DNA from 2 places in the Rhizobium sp. WW_1 genome. Region 1 is predicted to be linked to the other one. Evidence: predicted binding sites of a transcription regulator. Region 1 holds the regulator's gene; the other holds the start of a gene.

Region 1 (4,274 bases):
TGGGCATCCTGACACTGATCGAAGAGGAGGCTGCCCACGGCCGCGCTATTCTGCTTGCGCCGATCTATATGGGCCTCGGCGCGATCATCTGGTTCAAGGCTGGAAGCGATCCGCCGCCGCAGGCCATTCTTGCGGGCCTGCTGATCTTCGCGGGTGCCCGTCTGCTCATGCGCGAGGCGGGCAGGCTGCTGCGCCACCTGCTTTTCGCCGGAACGCTTCTTTGCTTGGGCATGGCGTTGGCGCAATTCGAAAGCTGGCGGGTTTCCACCATCATGCTCGATTCGGCCGTGACGACGACCGTGATCGGTCAGGTCGAGCGACGGGAATCCTACGACAATGGCCGCTGGCGCTATGTCGTCCGCGTCGAGGCAACGGAAAAGCCGACCATTCGCCGAACGCCGGAGCGGGTGACGATCTTCGTGCGCAAGCAGGCGGAGCCGTTCGCGCTTGGCGATCGTATCCAGGGCAGGGCGCGGCTGACGCCTCCGGCCGGACCAGCCTTGCCCGGCCTCAACGATTTCGCCTTCAGTTCCTACTTCAACGGTATTGGCGCCAATGGTTTTGCCTATGGTACGCCCAAGCTGATATCTCCAGCCGGTGACAATACTGCGGGCTCGCTGATCGATACCGCCGATATCTGGCTTGCCGGCCTGCGCAACGGCATAGGCGACAGGATAAGGCAAACCTTGCCGGGAGATACCGGCGCCTTCGCAGCGGCGCTTGTCACCGATGAGAGACGCGCGATCTCCAAGGATACGACCGAGGCGCTGAGAATTGCCGGTCTGACCCACATCATTGCGATTTCCGGCCTGAACATGGCGCTGTCAGCCGGCATCTTCTACGTTGGCCTGCGCTACCTCTTCAGCCTGTTTCCGGGTGTAGCGCAGGCATGGCCGACCAAGAAATTTGCGGCCTTCGGCGCGCTCCTGACGGTGACGGCCTACTACCTTATCTCCGGTTTTGGCGTATCCGCCGAGCGCGCTTTCATCATGATGGCGATCATGCTCGTGGCCGTGCTCTTCGATCGGCCGTCCCTCAGTCTGCGCAATGTCGCGTTATCGGCGATCGTCATTCTTGTTCTCTCGCCGTCGCAGGTGCTCGGCCCGAGCTTCCAGATGTCCTATGCCGCGACGCTGGCGCTGGTGTCGGGCTACTCGCTGTGGAAGCGGCGGCGGCATCGCGAAAGCGTCCTGCCGAAGATCCGCGTGTTAAGCCCACTGCTGTTCGTCGCGCGTTTCTTCGGAGGGGTGATGTCGACCTCGTTTATCGGTGGCGCATCGACGGCCATCTTCTCGATCGAGCATTTTCACCGGTTGGCGACATATGGTCTTGCCGCCAATCTGGCGGCCATGCCAGTTGTCTCCTTCATCGTCATGCCATTCGGCATGGCGGCAATGATGCTCATGCCACTCGGTCTCGACGGACCTTTCTGGAAGGTGACCGGAGAGGGACTGGAACTCGTCATCGCGATCGCGAAAACCGTCGCCGGCTGGGGCGGCGATATCACCTTCGGCCGTCAGCCCGCCTGGTTGATGCCGACATTCATCGTCGGCTTCCTGGTCATGAGCATATTGCGGACGCGGCTTCGCCACCTTGGCTTCCTCTTGTTGCTTTCGTCCGTTGGTGTGGCAGCATTCGGGAGCGGCGTGCCGAAGCCGGACCTGATGATTTCCGAAGATGGCATGCTGGTGGCGCTGCGGCAGGACGACATTCTCGCTACCAATCGCGAGAGGCCGCAAGCATTCATCTTCGAGCAATGGCAAAAGGCATTGGCCGCGGCAGAGCATCAGCCGCCGACCATGCTTCCGGCCGACAGCAGGCTGCCGCAACTCAGCAAGGCAGATCGCGGCAGGAGGTTAAGCAGCGAAGAACAGAACGTCGTCCGCAAGGCAATGGAGGCAGCGCTCGACCGAACGATGCAGGGAAGCTTCGCCTGCCAGAAAGGCGCATGGTGCGTGGCCATGCTCGACAATGGCGCCTTCTTGATCACTATAGAGAATGCAGCCTATCTGCCGTCAGCCTGCGATACCGCAAACATTGTCGTGACACCAATCCGGTTGCGGCTGGATCGCTGCCGCTCCGGAGCGACGCTCATCACCGGCGCAACATTGCGGCGAACGGGATCGCTCGAAATGGCACTCGACGCAGATAAGCCCAATATCTCCACCGCCTTCGACAATCCGCAGAGACCATGGACCCGGCATCGAACTTACGACTGGCGCACTGGAAAATTCGACGCGCCAGTCATATCGGCATCACCGGTCAGTGATAGCGACGAATAAGGCCGACGAGCTTGCCCTGGACCTTGACGCGATCCGGCCCGAAGATGCGCGTTTCATAGGCGGGATTGGCGGCTTCCAGCGCGATCGAGGCGCCCTTGCGGCGGAAGCGCTTCAGCGTCGCCTCTTCGTCATCGACGAGCGCCACGACGATATCGCCGGGATTGGCCGTCGTCGAATTGCGGATAATGACCGTATCGCCGTCGAAAATTCCGGCATCGATCATCGAATCGCCGCGCACTTCAAGCGCATAATGCTCTCCCGAGCCGAGCATGTCGGCCGGAACGGTAATATCGTGCGTATTGTTCTGGATCGCGGAAATCGGCACGCCGGCGGCGATGCGACCCATGACCGGCACGGACGCCGAACCATTGTGATCGTCATTTGCCACTTTCGGCGGGGCGGGTGGAGCCACAGGCTGAGGCTTGCCGAGACTGCCTTCGATGACGCTCGGTGAAAAGCCACGGCGCGGCTGCAAGCTGGGATTATAGGCATCCGGCAGTTTGATGACTTCGAGCGCTCTCGCCCGGTTCGGCAGCCGGCGGATGAAGCCTCGCTCCTCCAGCGCCGTGATCAGACGGTGAATGCCGGATTTGGAGGCCAGATCCAGTGCGTCCTTCATCTCGTCGAAAGATGGCGGAACACCGGACTCCTTCATGCGTTCGTGAATGAAGAGAAGCAGTTCCTGCTGCTTGCGCGTCAACATCGTCTTGGAACCCCAGAATCAAGAAAAACGGTGAAACAAATCCAGAACGGACACTATATGTTCCATATGTGTTCCGCAAGTACTTAAATTTCGGTAAAGCCTTGTTGCGTCGATTAAATAATTACGACTTGCGAATGGACCGGCTGAAGGGATCAAAGCGTTATATCCACGCTAAACTATCGGAAAATATGGGAAATGCTGTTCTGTCAACTGGCAGCCTTTTGTAATGCGGCCGCTATGTTTAGGATACGAAGCAGTGACATGTGATACTGCTGAAGCTGGCTATGAGGCAGAATCAGTCCTCACGTTTGCGAGATCGTCTTCCGCTGGCGAAGTCCTGAAAAGCTTCGTGTGCCCATCTTGAATTGCGCTAGGGATCGGCGCAAATCTGCTGCCGCAGGCATACAGGAGGAGCCATGACTTCGTCCCCGCATCCGCTGGATCATCTCGTGCTGCCGGCCGTGAACATAGCGCTTGCGCGCGAGCGCCTCGGCAAGCTCGGTTTCACGGTGGCTCCGGAGGCGCGCCATCCTTTCGGCACCGAAAACGCCTGCGTCTTCCTTGCCGACAAGACCTATCTCGAGCCACTCGGCGTGGCGTCTCCGGAACAATGCGAGACGAGTATCGTCGACGGGAATGTCTTCGTCGCCCGTGACCAGGCCTACCGCTTCCGGGTTGGTCAGGATGGCTTCTCGGCTGTGGTGTTCGGCACGGATGATGCCGTTGCTGATGACGAGCGTTTCAGGGCGGCAGCCATTTCGGCGGGGCAAATGCTGGATTTTTCCCGACCTATGAAGATGCCGGACGGAACCGAAACGACGGCCGGCTTTCGTCTCGCTTTTGCTGCCGATCTGCGCGCGCCGGACTTCCTCGCCTTCTGCTGTCAGCGTATCAATGCCTTGCCGGCTGACCGCAGCGTGCTCGAACACCATAAGAATGGCGTGACAGGCATCGCGCGGGTAGCGCTTTGCGCGCCAAAGCCGGCGGCTTATCGCAGCTTCTTTGAAGAGGTTGCTGGCGGCCCGCGGATAATGGAGCATTCGTTCGGCTTGACGGTCAGGGTGGCCAATGCGGATCTGGAGATTTTGACGCCGGAGGGCATGGAGGTATTTTATGATTTGCCGTGTCGCACCAGCGATCCTGGGCTCAGGGCGCGCGCAATCCTTTTCAAAACGCGCGATCTTTCCGTGACATCGTCGCATTTCGCTGCTAACGGCGTCACCTACACGCGTAAGAACAATCGTCTATTGGCAAGGCTGGCGCCCGGTGAGGGCGCACTGTTCGCCTTC
Region 2 (4,274 bases), on a different contig from region 1:
AAAGCTTGTCGCCTCAGTCCTGCGGCTCTCCGGCAAGGGGCTTCCGACCTCGGCGGAACCCGGCGGAGATATGCGACGGCTCTAGGATTGCAATGCCCCATTTGATATGGCGTCGCGCACCGATTGCACGGAATGATAGCAAAATCTCACCTCCCAACAGCAAGCAAAGTCGAACAACATGTATAAGGTCCAAGACATCTCCGGCCACAAGCTCGTCATCGGTGATGAGAGCGGTCCAATTCTGGCGGGCGAAGGGGACGTGAACGACTGGATCAGCGCGGCATGGGATGCTGAAGCGAGGTTCGTCGTCGTTCCGATCTCACGCCTGAACGCGGAATTCTTTCAGCTCTCGACCCGCATCGCCGGTGCAATCATCCAGAAATTCGTCAATTACCGCGCCCAACTCGTCATTCTCGGCGATATCTCGCAATGGGTCGCGGGCAGCAATGCCCTGCGCGATTTCGTCTATGAATCCAATAAGGGGCGCGAGGTCTGGTTCCTGCCTGATATCGATGCACTCGCGCAGCGCCTGCAGCAAAGCCCTCAAAACTAGATCGAAGGTCTATCTTCATGGAACCGACGCTTTCTCCGCCGCGACTGGAAACCGAACGGCTTGTCCTGACGGGGCATGGGCTCGATGACTTCGAGCCGCTCGCCGGCATGTGGAGCGATCCCCTGGTCGTCAAGCATATTTTCGGCGATGTCGTCTCCACCTCGAGAGAGTCGTGGATGCGGATGCTATCCTATCGTGGACTCTGGCCGCTGCTCGGCCATGGCTACTGGGCAGTCCGCGAGAAATCATCCGCCCGCTATATCGGCGATCTCGGCTTTGCGGACTTTCATCGGAACATGGAGCCGCCGATCCGGGGCATTCCCGAAGCCGGCTGGGCGTTGGCCGCGTGGGCGCACGGCAAGGGCTTTGCCACGGAAGCGCTGGCAGCCGCCGTCACCTGGCTCGACAGGCAGCCGCGATTTGACCGCAGCGTCTGCCTGATCTCTCCCGATAATGCAGCCTCGATCCGTGTTGCCGAAAAAGCGGGCTATTGCGATCCGAAGCCGATGCGCCTGAACGACAAGGCGACGCTGCTGTTTTCCCGCGCCCGTCACGCACCGGAAAAATAGGGCGAGCGGCCGAAGCCTCCCGCCCTGCTTCATTGCCTGGAGCAGTTCCGCTTTTCTTCGAATCGCGAAACCACTCTATCCTCTTGTTTCTTGACGCATTTCGCGCGGAAAACCGCTGCGCAGCTTTCCTGGAGACGCTTTAAAACGCCAGCGACTGCTGCACCGGCTTCGGCGGCGCCAGCTGGACGCCTTCCAGCTCCAGCATCCGGGCCTTGGAATTCGAGCCACCGGGCGCCGAAAAACCACCGATCTTGCCGCCCGCCGCCAGAACGCGGTGGCAGGGGATGATCAGCGCCACGGGATTCCTAGCCATGGCCTGCCCGACATCGCGGGCGGCTTCCGGCCCGGCGCCAAGCTGCTTTGCCAATGTTCCGTAGGTTGTCGTGTGGCCCCAGCCGACCTGTCGGGCGGCATCGTAGATCTGCTTGAAGAAGGCATCCTGCTCGCCGAGGTCGAGCGTCACGTCGGAAAAGTCGATCGCCTCGCCTGCGAAGTAACGCTTCACCCGGGCGACGACTTCCGCGACCTCCGGCGTCGGCGCGCCGGGCTGCGCAGACGGCAAGCGGCGCAGAAGCAGGCGCTCGGTCGCGCCTGCGTCCTTTGTCGGCAATTGAAAGCGCAGAACGCCGGCGTCGCTCCAGGCGATGCCGCAGAAGCCACCGGCGGTCTCGAAGATCAGATAATTCTGCCTTGTCTCATTCATGACGAAGCTCCCGTGTTTCCACTTGCCATGAAAATCGTCCTCGGAAGCAGCGAATTCAACCCGTTTCTTGCGAAGAACGGGATTTGACAACCGTTTTGACGCCGCCGGAACCGTGCCGGTACCGCCGAGCGAGTTGATATCAATATCCGCCGCCGGCCGGAGGAGCATTCTGCGTCATGCCGCCACCGGAGTTGCGCTCGCCCGAGGTGGAGCAAGAAGCGATGCCAAGGCCGATGAGAGCGAGAACAATGGCGACAAGGGCTGATCTGGAAAACATGGCTGCTATTCCCGTTGACGAGGATGGGCGCGAAGACCCGGACCTTGAATGAACACATCAGGCTGCCCCTTTATTCGATCGCTGTTTAAATGAGACGCTCCATCAATCCGCCATATGTTCTCATTTTGTTCTTGAATTAGCAACTGCTGTATCCTATGAATCCGCGGTCGAACAAGGAGGAGGCAAGGCGCTGGGCTTTGAGGCAATCCCATGAGGAATAAGAGGCAACATAATGGGCAGCTCTCGCTCTATCTGAACGGCGGCCCGCGCAGCCGGATACTCCCTCCGGCCGATCACGGGCCATTCAGCGAACTATATTTTGCGGTCCTTCCCGACGAGGAAAGTGCCGCCCGGAGCCATGAACTCGCGGGCAACTTCCATCGGCAGTACCGTTCCTTCGCGAAGCCGCGAAGAGCCGACCTTCTCCATGTGACGCTCTATGCGATCGGTTCGTTTCGCAACTTGCCGGAGGAGACGGCATTTGCGGCGATGGAGGCTGCGTCGCGGGTCAGGAAGCCATCCTGTCCCGTGGTTTTCGATGAGGTCGTCAGCTTCGGCAATGGCGACAATCGCCCGCTCGTCCTTTGGAACAGGAACGGCAACGCCGAACTGAAGGCGATCTATCGGGAACTGGTCGATGCCATGCGGCTCACGGGCATTGCGCCGCCAAAGGAAAGGCCGGTTGAGCCGCATATGACGCTGCTCTATCGGGGGCAAAGCGTTCCGGACATCAGGCTTGAGAAACCGGTGAGCTGGACAGCGAGAGACTTCGTGCTCATCAACAGCCTGCAGGGTGAAGCAACCCACGAGCACCTTGGCTATTGGATCTTGCGCGACTGAGCAGGCCGCTCAAACCTTCGGCTTATTGTCATCCGCCATCACCGCCGTCACGGCATCATCGACGCTGAAGCTGCAGCGGCTGCCGACATCGGCAACGCCGGCGACGGTCATAAGATCGCGAACGCGGTCATGCACGCGTGCAAACTGGACGTGGAGACCGGCCCGCTGCATGGCGCTGTCGAACTCCATCAAGGCGTCCATGGCCGTGCTGTCGATATCCGAGCTCTCTTCCAGGCTGAGGATGATCGCCTGCAGCCCGACTTCGCCACGGCTGCCCGACATTATCTCGCCGAAGATCGTATCTGCATTGCCGAAGAACAGGGTTTCGCCGGGACGCCAGATGGCAATGCCCGGCATCTCCGACGCATCGCCGTGGCGGCTGACATCAACGAAATTGTGGCTGTCACCAAGCCGCCCGAGGCGGGCGACATAGGGCGAGGCCAGACGATGCATCATGGCGGCAAGCGAGAGCGCGATCGCCAGCAACATACCGTTGAGCACGCCGAAAGCCAGTACGCCGATGGCAGCCCCGAGCGCCACATAGAAATCGCGGTGGAGACGGCGCAGGCGAAGGATCGGACTCGGATCGAGCGCATGGGTCAGCGCTGCGATGACGACGGCGGCCAGCACCGGCTCCGGCAGCAGCGCCACAAGCGACCCGGCACAGGCGATCAGGATCGCAAGGCCGATGGCGGCGAAAACGGTGGTCGCCCGTGTCTTCGCACCAGCTGCTTCGCTGGCAAAGCCGGCGGAAAAGCCCGCGCCGACCGGCATGCCCTGCACCACGGCGCTGGCGATATTGGCCGCACCCAGCGCGCCAAGCTCGCGATTGACCTCCAGCGTCTCGCCATAGCGCAGCGCCAGGGCCCGCATAGTGCCCCAGGACTCGGCAAAGAGGATGAGGACGAGCGGCACGGTGAACTGCACGAGCCGCGAATAGGCGGTCCAGTCGGCATCCGGCAGCGACGGCCATTGCGGCAGGATCTCGATGGGGCCGACCAGCTTGACGCCGTGGCCCTGCAGGCCGAACAGGTAGGAGGCAAAAATCCCGGCGACAAGCACCAGGAATGCGCCGGGGATGCCCGGCAATCGCTTCAGCAGCAACAATGCCGCCAGCGCAACGATGCCGACGGCAACGCTGATCGGATTCCATTGGAGAACCGCACCGAACAGAGATGCCGCATAGGTCAGGATGTTCGAGCCCTGCGCATTGACGCCGACAAGGATCGGCAACTGATGCAGGATGATGGTGATGGCCAACCCCAGCGCGAAACCGCGCAGCACCGGCCGCGAGATGAAGCCGGTAATGCCGCCGAGACGCAATGCGCCGGC

What was found. The regulator LexA, encoded in region 1, represses DNA repair genes until DNA is damaged. The targets are predictions, from matches to a motif close to TGTTCNNNNTGTGTTCNG.
Region 2: the regulator LexA is predicted to act here: its motif matches at 2,218-2,235, upstream of BJ928_RS06400 (2'-5' RNA ligase family protein).

What each region holds. Positions count from the first base shown of each region.
Region 1 is NZ_RAIN01000010.1:182,317-186,590, reverse strand. It holds gene BJ928_RS26420 (ComEC/Rec2 family competence protein) at 1-2,282, shown strand, start outside; gene lexA (transcriptional repressor LexA) at 2,263-2,985, opposite strand; gene BJ928_RS26410 (VOC family protein) at 3,402-4,274, shown strand, end outside.
Region 2 is NZ_RAIN01000001.1:1,318,399-1,322,672, forward strand. It holds gene BJ928_RS06380 (TetR/AcrR family transcriptional regulator) at 1-85, shown strand, start outside; gene BJ928_RS06385 (DUF4180 domain-containing protein) at 179-553, shown strand; gene BJ928_RS06390 (GNAT family N-acetyltransferase) at 571-1,122, shown strand; gene BJ928_RS06395 (methylated-DNA--[protein]-cysteine S-methyltransferase) at 1,262-1,825, opposite strand; gene BJ928_RS38740 (hypothetical protein) at 1,965-2,102, opposite strand; gene BJ928_RS06400 (2'-5' RNA ligase family protein) at 2,313-2,942, shown strand; gene BJ928_RS06405 (SulP family inorganic anion transporter) at 2,952-4,274, opposite strand, start outside.